2 regions of the uncultured Pigmentiphaga sp. genome follow, and region 2 is predicted to be linked to the other one. Evidence: predicted binding sites of a transcription regulator. Region 2 holds the regulator's gene; the other holds the start of a gene.
What was found. Region 2 encodes NrdR, which represses ribonucleotide reductase genes. Its sites were predicted from a motif close to CACNANATNTNGTG; they were not measured.
Positions count from the first base shown of each region.

Region 1 (7,220 bases), on a different contig from region 2:
GATCAGGAATTCGTCCTTCGCGCGGATGGACGGGATCTCGTTATAGGCGTTGAAGATCTCCGACTCGTCCAGATCCAGGCTCTCGACGATGTATTGGTAGGCGTGCGTGTGGATCGCCTCTTCGAAGGCCTGGCGCAGCAGGAACTGCCGGCACTCCGGCGCCGTGATGTGGCGGTAGGTGCCCAACACGATGTTGTTCGCGGCGAGCGAGTCGGCCGTGACGAAGAACCCGAGGTTGCGCTTGACGATGCGGCGCTCGTCTTCGGTCAGGCCGTTCGGGTTCTTCCACAGCGCGATGTCGCGCGACATGTTGATTTCCTGCGGCATCCAGTGGTTGGCGCAGGTGGCCAGGTACTTCTCCCAGGCCCACTTGTACTTGAACGGGACCAGCTGGTTGACGTCCGTCTTCCCGTTGATGATGCGCTTGTCGGCAATATTCACGCGACGCGAGGTGGCGTCCGCGGGCGCCGCGGCGCCCGCAGCCAGCGCGACCTCGTCGAACGCGGCTGCGTGTTGGCCGAGCGCGGCAGCTCCTGCGAGCTGAGGCGCCGGCTTGGAGGGGGAAACTTCTTCGTCCCAAGACAACATAGATCGACTCCGGTATTCAGCGGGGATTATTGGCAAGCTTCGCACTCTTCGAAGCCGGGGTCACCCGGTTTCATGGTACATACCGCCCCGACGATTTCCGGTTCCGGGAGATTGGTGCCCGCCGCGGACAAGCCCGCATTGGACGGTACCGTGGGCACGGCGTTCAGCTCGCCGCCGCGGCCGGTCGATTTCTCAGCGCTGGTCGCACCCAGGGTGCGCAGGTAGTACGTGGTTTTCAGCCCGCGCTGCCAAGCCAGCTTGTACGTTTCATCGAGTTTCTTGCCCGACGCACCCGCCATGTAGATGTTGAGCGATTGCGACTGGTCGATCCACTTCTGACGGCGTGCTGCGCATTCCACGAGCCAGCGGGGTTCGATCTCGAAGGCCGTCGCGTACAGCTTGCGAAGCTCGGGAGGAACCCGATCGATCTTGGCGAGACTTCCGTCGAAGTACTTCAGGTCTGCGATCATTACCTCGTCCCACAAACCGAGTTTCTTGAGGTCACGCACCAAGTAATCGTTGACGATCGTGAATTCGCCGGACAGATTCGATTTGACGTACAAGTTTTGATAAGTCGGTTCAATGCACGCAGATACGCCAATGATATTGGAAATCGTTGCCGTCGGGGCAATAGCGACGCAATTGGAATTGCGCATGCCGTGCAGTTTGATGCGCTCACGCAACGCATTCCAGTCCAAGGACGAGCTTTCGTCCACATCCACATAACCGCCACGCTCTTCGCGGAGCATCTTGATCGTGTCTTGCGGAAGAATGCCGCGATCCCAGAGCGAGCCTTCGAACGTGGAATAGCGCCCGCGCTCTTCGGCCAATTCGGTCGAGGCGAGGTAAGCGTAGTAGCACACGGCTTCCATCGAGCGATCGGCGAACTCCACCGCCGCTTCGGATGCGTACGGCACCCGCATGATGTGCAGGGCGTCCTGGAAGCCCATGATGCCTAAGCCAACCGGACGATGGCGCAGGTTGGAGTTGCGGGCCTTGTCGACGGCGTAGTAGTTGATGTCGATCACGTTGTCGAGCATGCGCATGGCGACACGGATGGTGCGGCGGAGCTTTTCGTGATCGAGTTCGACCGTGCCGTCGGCGTTGGTCTTCAGGTGTGCAACCAGGTTGACCGAGCCCAGGTTGCAGACCGCGATCTCCGTCTCGCTGGTATTGAGCGTAATTTCGGTGCACAGGTTGGAGCTGTGGACCACGCCCACGTGCTGTTGCGGCGAGCGGATGTTGCACGGGTCCTTGAAGGTGATCCACGGATGGCCGGTCTCGAACAGCATCGACAGCATCTTCCGCCACAGGGTGACGGCCGGGATCTTCTTGTACAGCTTCAGTTCGCCGCGGGCGACCTTTTCCTCATAGGCGAGGTAGGCCTTTTCGAACTCCTTGCCGACTTTGTCGTGCAGGTCGGGGCAGTCCGAGGGCGAGAACAGGGTCCACTCGGCGTTTTCCATGACGCGCTTCATGAACAGGTCGGGAATCCAGTTGGCCGTGTTCATGTCGTGCGTGCGACGGCGCTCGTCGCCGGTGTTCTTGCGCAGCTCCAGGAATTCCTCGATGTCCAGGTGCCAGGTTTCCAGGTACGTGCACACGGCGCCCTTGCGCTTGCCGCCTTGGTTGACCGCGACGGCCGTATCGTTGACGACCTTCAGGAAGGGCACGACGCCCTGGCTTTCGCCGTTGGTGCCTTTGATGTGGCTGCGCAGCGCCCGCACGGGCGTCCAGTCGTTGCCCAGGCCGCCAGCGTACTTGGCCAGCAGCGCGTTTTCCTTGATGGCGTCGTAGATGCCTTCGAGGCTATCGGAAACGGTGGTCAGGTAGCACGACGACAGCTGCGAGTGCAGGGTGCCCGAGTTGAAGAGGGTCGGCGTCGAGCTCATGAAGTCGAACGACGACAGGATCCGGTAGAACTCGATGGCCCGCCCCTCGCGATCCTTCTCTTGGAGCGCCAGACCCATGGCGACGCGCATGAAGAAGGCCTGCGGCAGTTCGATGCGCTTGCCCTGGATGTGCAGGAAATAGCGGTCGTAGAGCGTCTGCAGCCCGAGGTAGGTGAATTGCAGGTCGCGCTCGTGGTCCAGCGCAGCACCCAGGCGCGCCAGGTCGAACGTGGCCAGGCGCGGATCAAGCAGCCCGCCTTCGATGCCGCGGGCGATGAACTGAGGGAAATATTCGGCATAGCGGGTCGCCATGGCGCTTTGTTCGACCTCCTCGCCCAGCACCTCCTTGCGGATGGTGTGCAGCAAGAGGCGTGCCGTGACCTTGCTATAGGCCGGGTCTTTTTCCAGGTAAGAGCGCGCCGCGAGAATGGCGGACTTGAAGATCTCGTCAGTGGAAACGCCGTCGTACAGGTTCTTGACGGTTTCCTTGAAAATGGCCTCGGCCGAGACGAATTCTTCCAGGCCCGTGCACGCGGCGCGGATGATGTTTTGCAGATGTTGCGGGTCGAGCGGGATGCGCAGGCCGTTCTCGGTCGCATGCAGGACGGGCTGCTCGGCTTCAGCCTGCTGCTTCTGCGCGCGTTCCTGGGCGCGCTTTTCCCGATACAGCACGTACGCGCGCGCGACGTCATGTTCGCCCGAGCGCATCAGCGCTAGTTCGACTTGGTCCTGGATGTCTTCGATGTGCACGGTGCCACCGGTGGGCTGGCGGCGAATCAGCGCCTGCACGACTTGCTGGGTCAGCTTTTCGACGAGCTCGCGCACGCGCGCGGAAGCGGCGCCCTGACCGCCGTGGACGGCGAGGAAGGCCTTGGTCAGGGCAATCGAAATCTTGCTCGGTTGAAAGCCGACTACGGCGCCGTTGCGCCGGATGACCTTGTAGTCGGCATATGCGGTTTGTTCGGCCTCGAACGTTGCGGGCTGGGCAGCGGGCGGCGCAGCGTTCGGTTGGGCCGAGGGTGTCGAGAGTTGCATAAGGCCTCCTGGATGCAAAAGGCGCGGAGGGTGAGCCGCGCCGTACTCGAGAGTTCTGGGGATTTGAAGCGGAAAAAAATTCGGGACCACAAGGGCGTCAGGCCGCGCGACAACGCGCCTCGGGGCCGAACGGCGAAGTGCGAAGCAAGAGCGGACGTCGCACTTCGGGCTGGTTTGGATAAGCCATGTTTTCCCCTCCCATGCGGTGCGGCCACTACATCTAGTGGTGTGCGGCCTGCGAGCCACTAATTCTAGGGGGGTGCAGATTGTACGGCAAGTGTCAAAATGTTGCAGGCGGAGAGAGTCCGCCGCTCGTATAGGTAATTCGGACCTCTGTTTTTAGACAGCCAGCAATCATGCATGTTTCACGCAAGAAGGGGCACGAAGGGCGCGTGAACTGCGGCCTTTGCGATGCGTGAAACAGCGGCTCGGCGTCGGCACGCTCTTGAGCGAGGGCGAGATTCTACAGGTGTCGGGAGCGAGGCGCCCGTTCGGGCGAGCGTGGTTCTCTTATCGACCCAGGGGAATCCCGGCAACGCCGGGACCGGCTCAGGCCAAGCCCATTGCGGCTGTGCCGCAGCGCCCGTCGTGTCGCCAGCGCCGGATCAGGATTGCCCGCCCGGGGGGGGCAATGCGTCCCAGCCGGTCTCCCGGCCATAGCGCTGCCAATCGAAAGCCGGGCCGGGGTCGGTCTTGCGGCCGGGCGCAATGTGCTCGTGGCCGCGCACGGCCGTCAGCGGATACCGGGCGCGAAGGGCAGGCGTGAGCCAGGCGAGCGCGCGGTACTGCGCGTCGGTGAAGGGAACCGTGTCGCAACCTTCCAGCTCGATGCCGATCGAAAAATCGTTGCAACGCTCGCGGCCATCGTGGAACGACACGCCGGCATGCCAGGCGCGTCGCTCGGTGCTCACGAACTGGATGACGGACCCGCCACGGTCGATGAGGAAATGGGCCGAGACCTTCAGGCCGCGCAGGCACCCGAACCAGGGATGGGCGTCGCAATCGAGCGTGTTGGTAAACAGGGACTCGATGTAGGGGCCGCCGAACTCGCCCGGGGGTAGGCTGATATTGTGCAGCACCAACAGCGAGACCTCCGTGCCGGCCGGCCTGTCGTCGACGTTCGGCGAGGGCACGATGCGGACCGCCGGGTGTTCGAGCCAGCCGTGCGGATCGAGCCGGGCGGGCGTGTCGAAAGGCGTCATCTGCCCGGCCCCTTGAGCGAGTGGGCGAGCGTGCAATAGTTGTAGCCCTTGCGCCGGACGGCTTCCGAACTAGGTAAGTGAATGCCGCAATGAGCACAGCGGACCATCCCGTCGGCGGGAAAGCGCGTGGCATCGGCTCGCCGGGCGGCACGGCGCTGGCCTTTCACAGCGCTTCGAGCCGCGATGCGTGCCACCAGCAGCGCGACCAAAATGACAAAAACCCAGAAGAGAAGCTTGCCCATGGGCGAACAGAGTCCTGACGGCGGTTGGCGAGGGCGCTACCCGGTTACTTCTTCAAGATGAACTCGAGCACGAAGCGGGTGCCCGTATAGGCCAGCAGCAGGAACGCAAAGCCGACCAGCGTCCAGCGCAGCGCGATGCGCCCGCGCCATCCCCAGACCTCGCGGCCGAGGAGCAGCGTGCCGAATGTCATCCATGACAACAGCGTGAAGATGGTCTTGTGATCGAGCGGCAGCACGACGCCCGAGAGAGACAGCGAGATGACGATGCCGGTGATCACGGCCAGCGTCAGCAGCACGAAGCCTATCCAGATCAGGCGGAACAGCAGGCGCTCGAGCACCAGCAAGGGGGGCACGGCGTCCAGGAGGCGCGCATACACTCGCGCCGCGTGGCCCCGCTCGGGCGGCGCGCTGGCCGAGATGTCGTGCAGCCGGCGGTCTGCCGAGGCCATCAGCAGCGCGTGCAGGGAGGCGATGGTGATCATGCTGTAGGCTGCCATGGAGAGGGCGAGGTGCACGCGCAGCCAGCCGCTGTCGGCATGGGCGATCACCCGGCCTTCCGGAAACAGTACGACGACCAGCGTGCCGACTGCGCCCAGCGGCATGAGCCAGAGCCGCAACCCGTCGATGGCGACCCAGAGGCTTTCGGCCCAGTAGACGATGAGTCCCAGCAGTAGCGCGGCGGAGATCCCGAGGGCAAAGCCCAGGCGCAAGTGACCATCGCCAAGCATGGCTTGCTGGACCGCGCAGCCGTGCGCGACCAGCACCAGCGCCAGCCCCAGGCGTTCGACCAAGCCCGTCCGGGTTTCGGGGTGCAAGGAGACGGCTCGCCACGCGAGCGCCGTCAACAAGGCGTAACCGGCCGAGGCCAGTGCGTGCAATACAATTCCCATATCCATATGGAAGTGTAAGCGATCCTATTCATGCTCGATAACCTTACCGCCCGGCTGTCCCGCGTCGTCAAAACCCTGAAGGGAGAGGCCCGGCTGACCGAGGCGAATACGCAGGAAATGCTGCGCGAGGTGCGCCTGGCCTTGCTCGAGGCGGACGTCTCGCTGCCTGTCGTGCGCGAATTCATCGCCAAGGTCAAGGAAAAGGCGTTGGGCGAGGAGGTCATGGGCAGCCTGACGCCCGGCCAGGCCTTGGTCGGCGTGGTTCACAAAGAGCTGACCGCCTTGATGGGAGGCGACCTCGGTCCGTATGCGAGCGAGCTCTCGCTGGCCCAGCAGCCCCCGGCGGTGATCCTCATGGCGGGCTTGCAGGGCTCGGGCAAGACCACCACCACCGGCAAGCTGGCGCGTTGGCTGGCCGAGGGCGGCCATGTCCAGAACGGGCGCAAGACCGGCAAGAAGAAAGTGCTCGTGGTCAGCGCCGACGTCTACCGTCCGGCGGCCATCGATCAGTTGAAGACCGTTGCGGCCCAGGCTGGCGTCGACTTCCTGCCTTCGTCCTCCGACCAGGCTCCCGAGGAGATCGCCCGCCAGGCGCTCGACCATGCCCGCCGTCATTTCTATGACGTGCTGATCGTCGATACCGCCGGGCGCCTGGGCATCGACGAAGCAATGATGAACGAGATCCGGGCCCTGCACGCCCTGCTCAACCCCATCGAGACCTTGTTCGTCGTCGATGCCATGTTGGGGCAGGACGCGGTCAATGTCGCCAAGGCCTTCAACGACGCCCTGCCGCTCACCGGCGTGGTACTGACCAAGCTCGACGGCGACGCGCGCGGCGGGGCGGCGCTGTCGGTGCGCCATGTGACGGGCAAGCCGCTCAAGTTCGTCGGCGTGTCGGAAAAGCTGGCCGGCCTGGAGCCCTTCCACCCCGAGCGCATGGCGCAACGGGTCCTCGGCATGGGCGACATCCTGTCTCTGGTCGAAGAGGCCCAGCGCGCCATCGACGTCGACGAGGCACAGAAGCTCGCCGCCAAGCTCAAGTCGGGCGACAAGTTCGACCTCAACGACTTTCGCGCCCAGATCGCGCAAATGAAGAATTTGGGCGACATGGGCTCCCTGCTCGAGAAGCTGCCGGCGCAATTTGCGCAGGCGGCGTCGCAGGTCGATGCCAAGCAGGCGAGCCGGCAGATCCGCCGCATGGAGGGCATCCTGAATTCCATGACCGAGCTGGAGCGCAGCAAGCCCGAAATCCTCAAGGCCTCGCGCAAGCGCCGCATCGCCGCAGGCGCCGGTGTCCAGGTGCAGGAGGTCAACCGCCTGCTGTCGCAGTTCGAGCAGATGCAGGCCATGATGAAGCAGATGAAAAAGGGC
Region 1 covers NZ_CALFCW010000005.1:21,923-29,142, forward strand. The annotation lists gene Q0319_RS00355 (ribonucleotide-diphosphate reductase subunit beta) at 1-588, opposite strand, end outside; gene Q0319_RS00360 (ribonucleoside-diphosphate reductase subunit alpha) at 615-3,515, opposite strand; gene ampD (1,6-anhydro-N-acetylmuramyl-L-alanine amidase AmpD) at 4,121-4,717, opposite strand; gene Q0319_RS00370 (PP0621 family protein) at 4,714-4,959, opposite strand; gene ccsA (cytochrome c biogenesis protein CcsA) at 5,004-5,855, opposite strand; gene ffh (signal recognition particle protein) at 5,880-7,220, shown strand, end outside.
Region 1: Q0319_RS00360 (ribonucleoside-diphosphate reductase subunit alpha) is a predicted target of NrdR. The motif match lies at 3,728-3,741, and genes of this name have one in related genera.

Region 2 (7,220 bases):
CTGGCCTCTAGCCGACAAGGCTGCCTGAATGGCGCTTTGCGCACGCGACCCCACTGGCCATCGCTTGAAGGTAATTTTTTTTTGTGCAGCACCGACACTGAGCGTGCCCAGCCGCCCAATCAATTCGTCTGCTTCCTGTCCTGTCGCGCCGACCTTTTCCCAAAGTCCGTAACGGCCCTCGAATGGCCGTACAACCCCTTCTACGCCGACCTCCGCCAATAGCGTTGCATAGACCGCCTGGCGGGTCGCATCGCTTCCATTGAAGCGCTTCCACATCGTAAGGTCGCCGCGTGCGTTGAGATCGCCAGATTCCGGCTCTAAAGACGCCAGATGCGGAATGACCGTGATAGCCAATGCTTCTCTCGTTTGCTGTTCACTAAGGCTCAACAGTCGACAAGCCGCACAAGTGGCGCCAATCGCCGTGATGACGGGATAGTCCCAGCCACCCAACTTGAGGTTAACGGCATCCATGAGCGCAACGGTGACCTCATAACCCACCACCATCGCCTCCAGCAACGACCGGCCACTAAGGCTGCGTGCCTCCGCTAATGCAATGAGACCGGGCAGAATATCGCTGGGATGCCCGCCACATTTGCCGATATATAAATCGTTGAAATCGTATCCACGAAGCGGTACGCCATTGACCAATGTCGCCGTTTCTGGGGCGACGATCTCCCCAGTCCCCCAAATCGTCGCCCCCCGGGTCACCGGGTACAAACGTCCATAACGGCGTGCGGCAACTGCGGCCTCGTGCTGGAGTGCTCCGAGCGCAACGGCTACCGCATCGATTAAAGTCAGGGACGCAGCTTGCTCCAGCTCTGCGTCAAGAGGAACAACCGCCTTCGCGGCAAAGGCAGCCAACGCTGCCTGTACTCGATCCGGACAAGATGTTGCAGTGCTCACGTATACCCTCCCGGCCGTTGCTCCATCGCCGATCCATTGGCTAATGACGCCTCACGGCGTGCGCCAGCCTGGATCAACGCCGTATCTTTGGCGACCGTGACAAGACCAAAGCCTCGCTCGGCATACTCGCGGCCCGACTTTCCGTTCGAGCACTGAATGCCGGCCACAATGCCTGCTTCGCGGCAAGCATCCAGGATGGCTTGTACTGCGCGCACGTGCTCCGGCTCCGTTTTGTCGAGATCCGGTTCCAATCCGAGCCCCAGGGCAAGGTCAGCTGGCCCCACATAGATGCCGTCCAAACCTGGTGTACGGACAATGTCCCGGATGTTGTCAAGGCCCTTTCGGGTTTCGACCATGACGAAACACAAGGGGCTGTCTCCCAACGCCTGCGTATCGCGAGATCGACCGACCAATGCAGCGCGTATCGGACCATATGAGCGAACGCCACGGGGCGGATAACGGCACGCAGCGACAGCCCTGGCTGCTTCGGCTTTCGTTTCCACCATGGGGACGATCACACCTTGCGCCCCGGCATCCAAGGATCGCCCGATCATCCATGCCTCATTGGCGGGCACCCGAGTCAGCGCAACACAGCCTCTCGCCTCGATGCCAGCAAACATCGGCAATGCCGACTCGTAATCGATAAGCCCATGCTGCTGGTCGACACATACATACCCTAAGCCTTCCGCCACCAGTAGCTCGGCAGAAAAAAATGACGGCAGCGCAGCCCAAGCCCCAAACACCGGCTTGCCCTTCTTCCAGTTTTCTCTCAAGCTCAATGCTGAAGCCATTCGCCCCTCACAAAATGGATCCATTTTTTTAATAATCTGGCCTGGTTAAGAAAATTTGTCAATGCCGACAACTCCCATCGGACCAACGCAATCAAATCGTTGACACCATGCAGAGGCCACACCTAGACTAGAAAAAATGTGGATCCATTTTTTAGAAGACGAGAGAATCCACATACCCGCCGAAAGGCCAACACGGAGATTGTCATGAGGATGGTCAGCTTTCTCTCAACTGCGCTTATTGGCCTGGCATCGGCGTCGGCCACCGCGCAACCTTCCACTGCTCCCTACCCTAGCCGCATGGTGACGCTGGTCGTGCCCTTTTCACCCGGAGGAGCATCCGACAACATGGGGCGCATCTTTGCGCAAGCTCTGAGCGAAATCTGGAAAGTGCCCGTCATCGTTGAAAACCGGCCGGGTGCAAGCGGGACCATAGGGGGGGAATACGTACGGAGGGCAGCACCTGACGGTCACACTCTATTGGTCGCCGGACCTGCTACGTTGACCATTCTCGCCGCGGTCAATCCAAAGATCCCCTATGATCCGGTCAAAGACTTCGCCCATGCCACGATCGCGGTTTCCTATCCCTACGTCCTCACCGCCAACTCCAGCGTAGCCAAATCCTTGCCCGAATTACTCGCAACGCTCAAGCGCGAACCTGGAAAGTACACTTACGCCAGCTCCGGCGTGGGCACCACGAGCTACTTCACGGCCGAGCTCTTTAAATCTATGGCTAGCGTCGACATCATGAACGTTCCCTACCAGGGAGTCGGTCCAGGGCTCAACGCAGTCATGGCGGGGCACGTTTCAATGCTATTTGCACCGGTCAACGAAATCGGAGCCGCACTGCGATCCGGTCGTTTGACAGCTCTGGGCGTCACGTCGCCTACGCGGATCGCCGATCTACCCAATGTTCCGGCTGTAGCTGAATACGTAAATGGCTATGTTGCTGAAAGCTGGATCGGATTGCTGGCGCCGGCAGGTACACCCCCAGCAGTCTTGGAAAACATCTCGGTCGGCCTACGTAAAGCCCTCAAGCTGCCAGAGATCGAGAAGAAACTAAAGGAGCTGAGCCTGACTCCCATAGGTAGCTCGCCAGAAGAAACGCACAAAGAAATAGCGGCTGATGCCCAGCGCTGGAAAACGCTCGCCCAACAGATGGGCATCAAGTCGCAATAAGGAAGGGGGCTCTGCGGGTTTTATTCGCCCGCAGCACGCTTTTCTCGCCTCGACGCTGAACGCCCTAACGTAACAGCCGCGGCTTTCCCCGCCGTCATACTAAGCGCTTGCCGAATGGCTCGAGGTTCGTACTCCGGGTCTATCTTTTCTATGACCTCGAGTGCTACCCGGGCCAAGTGCATGCTAAATAGCTCGACCGCCTTGGTCGACGATCCCTGCTCGAAGGCAGCGAGGATAGCGCTGTGTTCGCTTTCCGACGCCTGCCACGAAGCGCTCGAGGTTCGAAGTGCAGCTCGGCGAGCTCGTTCTGAACGCAACCAGCACTTCTCGATAGTCGAGAGAATCTCGCTTCCGGCGTGGCGAATTACCATGCGGCTGTAGGCCATGTGACGCTTCCTCCACGCTGCCGCCGAGCGGGCGTTGATCGGAGTAATTTGGTTTAACGCGTGTACCGCTTCTCTGAGCTCTTCCAGCTCCGAAGGCGTCGTCTCCGGCACAGTCAGCCCGACCGCCAAAGACTGCATCAAGATCCAGGTAGCATAGACCGTGTCGACCTCTTCTGCGGTCACAGCCTTCACGCGCATCCGATGCTGATAAGGAGCATCCACCAGCCCCTCGCTCTGTAGCATCCGAAGCGCCTCCCTGACGGGCATGCGGCTGACGTTGTACTCACGCGCGAGATGGACCGTATTCAGGATTTCTCCGGGGGGCAACGCCCCTGACAGGATATCGCGACGCAGTCGTTGATAAATCGCGTGAGCGTCGCTCTTCGCCGGCGCCTTGGCCACATTGTTGGCGGATTGAGACTCGGATGTACGCGTTTGCTTCATGCGGGTTTTTACGCCCGCCGCCGTTTTTTTTGTCGAGACCATGAGGATGCCAGCCCTTTCTCCTATTCATCGATAGGTCCGGAAACGATCCGGCATACCAAAGCTTAACTTATTGCACCCACCCACGGTTAGCACACTTGTCGGGGGAGCGAATAATGCGAAGAAACGGCAGCAAATTGTCCCCTCACTCCCTCAACGCCACTGCCGCGCGGACGGCGGCAAGGCGTTCGGGGTCCTGGGCCCGCAAGCGCACGTCGGCGCCGACGCGCGCGACGTCGTTGAATGCGAAGCGGCGCGCCTGGGCGAGATCCTCGAGCACGGGCAGCTTGGCCATGCCTGCCCCCTCACCCACGAGCATGGGGGCAAGGTAGACCAACCACTCATCGACGCAGCCGGCCTCGAGCAGTGCGCCGGTCAGCTGCGCACCTGCCTCGGCGTGCACTTCATTGATTTCATGCTGGCCTAGCCATTGCATCATGGCGGGCAGGTCGACCCGGCCGTTGCCGTCCGGGAGGCAGATGACGCGGGCATTCCGGTCTGCGAGTTGCGCTGCCTTGCCGGCGTCTTCGACGGCGGTGAAAATCCACGTTTCGGCACCATCGAGCAGCCGGGCGCCGGGCGAGATGCGCAAGCGGGAGTCCAGCACGATTTTCCGTGGCTGGCGGCCTGTTTCCACATGGCGCACGTCCAAGCGTGGATCATCGGCCAGTACCGTCCCGATGCCGGTCAACACGGCGCAGCTGCGCGCGCGCCAATGATGGCCGTCCGCGCGCGCCGCCTCGCCGGTGATCCATTGCGAGCGGCCATTGGGCAATGCGGAACGCCCGTCGAGCGTGGCAGCCATCTTGGCCCACAACCATGGCGTTCCCCGGCTCATGCGCGCCGCGAAGCCGAGGTTCAGCGCCAGTGCGTCGTCCAAGCACACGCCAGTCGTCACGGCGATCCCCGCGGCGCGCAGCTTGGCGAGCCCCTGGCCGTCGACGCGGGGGTTGGGATCCCCCATGGCCACCACGACGCGTGCGGGCGCGGCCTCTATCAACGCATCGACGCAAGGCGGCGTGCGGCCGTAATGGCTGCATGGCTCCAGCGTCACGTACACGGTGGCGCCCTGTACCGACTCACCCCGCGACCTCGCATCACGCAAGGCGCACACTTCGGCATGTGGCCCACCTACGGGCTGGGTGGCACCTTCGCCGAGCACCTTGCCGTCCCGCACGATCACGCACCCGACGCGGGGATTGGGCGAAGTGGCGTAGAGCGCGCCCTCTGCCAAGGCCAACGCGCGCCGCATCCAAGCGGCGTCCTCTGGGCGTTCGGCGTCGGCGGGCATCATGGGCATCGCATCAGGGATCAAGATTTCGTGACGGGAGGAACGGGGCCCTGGAATTCGCGGACCACGTCGGTGAATTCGTCTACGTCCTCGAAACTTTTGTAGACGGACGCAAAGCGGATGTAGGCGATCTTGTCGAGCTTCTTGAGCTCCTGCATGACCAGCTCGCCTACTCGTTCCGAATGCACCTCGCGCAGCCCGCTCGTCATCAAGGCTTCCTCGATGCGGGCAACCGCCGCGTCCACCGCATCGGCGCTGACTGCCCGCTTGCGCAGCGCAAGCATGAGGCTGCCACGCAGCTTGCGCTGGTCGTACTCGGTCCGGCTGCCGTTGCGCTTGACCACGGTCGGCAACGACAGCTCCACGCGCTCGTAAGTGGTAAACCGCCGGTCGCAGCTCGTGCAGCGGCGACGGCGGCGAATGGCGCTTCCCTCTTCGAGCACGCGGGTGTCGATCACTTGGGTGTCATCGTGACGACAGAAAGGACACTTCATGCGCAGCTCCCCCTCAAGACGAGGTGCATGCCAGTCTCCATGGCCCAGCCGATCACTATCCCTGGAACGCGATGCGGCGCCCACTTCCCGGCGCGGCAGGACCGGCCTCTCCGGTACGCCGGTGCCTCTCCTCAAGAAAGGCTCCGGGACACGGGAAGTGGGTGGCTATCATGATGCGCCGCGCTTAGCGATAGACCGGGAACTTGGCGGTCAAGGCGTTGACGCGCTCGCGGACGGCCGCGATATTGGCTTCGTCGCGCGGATTGTCCAGCACGTCGGCGATCAGGTTGGCGGTCAGGCGTGCCTCTTCTTCCTTGAAGCCCCGGGTGGTCATGGCAGGCGAACCGACGCGGATGCCGCTCGTGACGAAAGGCTTCTCCGGATCGTTGGGGATGGCGTTCTTGTTCACCGTGATGTGGGCCTGCCCCAGCGCATGCTCGGCCTCTTTCCCGGTAATGCCCTTGGCGCGCAGGTCGACCAGCATGACGTGGCTTTCGGTCCGGCCCGAGACGATGCGCAAACCGCGCTCGACCAGGGTCTCGGCCATCACCTTTGCGTTGGCCACGACCTGCGCGGCGTATTCCTTGAACGAGGGGTCCAGTGCTTCCTTGAACGCCACGGCCTTGGCAGCAATCACGTGCTCCAGCGGGCCGCCTTGGATGCCGGGGAAGATGGCCGAGTTGACGGCTTTCTCGAATTCCGCCTTGCACATGATCAGCCCGCCGCGGGGGCCACGCAGCGACTTGTGGGTAGTCGACGTGACGAAGTCGGCGTACGGCACGGGGTTCGGATACACGCCGCCCGCGACTAGGCCGGCGTAGTGGGCGATGTCCACCATGAACAGCGCGCCGTTCGCCTTGGCGATTTCGGCAAACCGGGCGAAGTCGATGCGCAGGGAATAAGCCGACGCGCCGGCCACGATGAGCTTGGGCTTGTGCTGCTCCGCCAGGCGCGCAACCTGGTCGTAATCGATTTCTTCCTGGGCGTTCAGGCCATAGGAAATGAAGTTATACAGCTTGCCCGAGGCGTTGACCGGCGAGCCGTGGGTCAGGTGGCCACCTTCGGCCAGGCTCATGCCCAGCACCGTGTCGCCGGGCTTGAGCACGGCCATGTAGACACCCTGGTTGGCCTGCGAGCCGGAGTTCGGCTGGACGTTGACGGCGTCGGCCCCGAAGATTTGCTTGGCGCGATCAATGGCGAGCTGCTCGACGATGTCGACGAACTCGCAGCCGCCGTAGTAGCGCTTGCCCGGGTAGCCCTCGGCGTATTTGTTGGTAAGCTGCGTGCCCTGGGCCTGCATGACGGCCGGGCTGGCGTAGTTTTCCGAGGCGATCAGCTCGATGTGCTGTTCCTGGCGCTGGTTTTCCAGCTCGATGGCGGACCAGAGCTCGGGATCGGTCTGGGCGAGAGTGCGGCTGCGGTCGAACATGACGGGTTTCCTTTTCCTGTGCAGAGCGGGCCAACCGGCATGTCGTGACGAGACCGGCCAGCCGAATTTGCGAAAACCGCGCATTTTCCGGATCGAACGACGACACGGGGATGCGCGATCTGCGAACCTGCCTAACGGCTGCCCAGGCGAACGGCGGGGGAGAAGCCCCAACCCGCGGGAGCGGGGCCAGGACCTCGCCCAAACCCTGCGCTTCCTTGTGGTAGCCCACTCAGCGGCCGGCTGCCGCCGGGTCGCTCGAATCGCCAG
Region 2 covers NZ_CALFCW010000065.1:57,537-64,756, reverse strand. The annotation lists gene Q0319_RS15125 (MmgE/PrpD family protein) at 1-903, opposite strand, end outside; gene Q0319_RS15120 (aldolase/citrate lyase family protein) at 900-1,694, opposite strand; gene Q0319_RS15115 (tripartite tricarboxylate transporter substrate binding protein) at 1,899-2,870, shown strand; gene Q0319_RS15110 (GntR family transcriptional regulator) at 2,891-3,742, opposite strand; gene ribD (bifunctional diaminohydroxyphosphoribosylaminopyrimidine deaminase/5-amino-6-(5-phosphoribosylamino)uracil reductase RibD) at 3,885-5,033, opposite strand; gene nrdR (transcriptional regulator NrdR) at 5,051-5,524, opposite strand; gene glyA (serine hydroxymethyltransferase) at 5,709-6,953, opposite strand; ZMP/ZTP riboswitch at 7,087-7,220, opposite strand, start outside.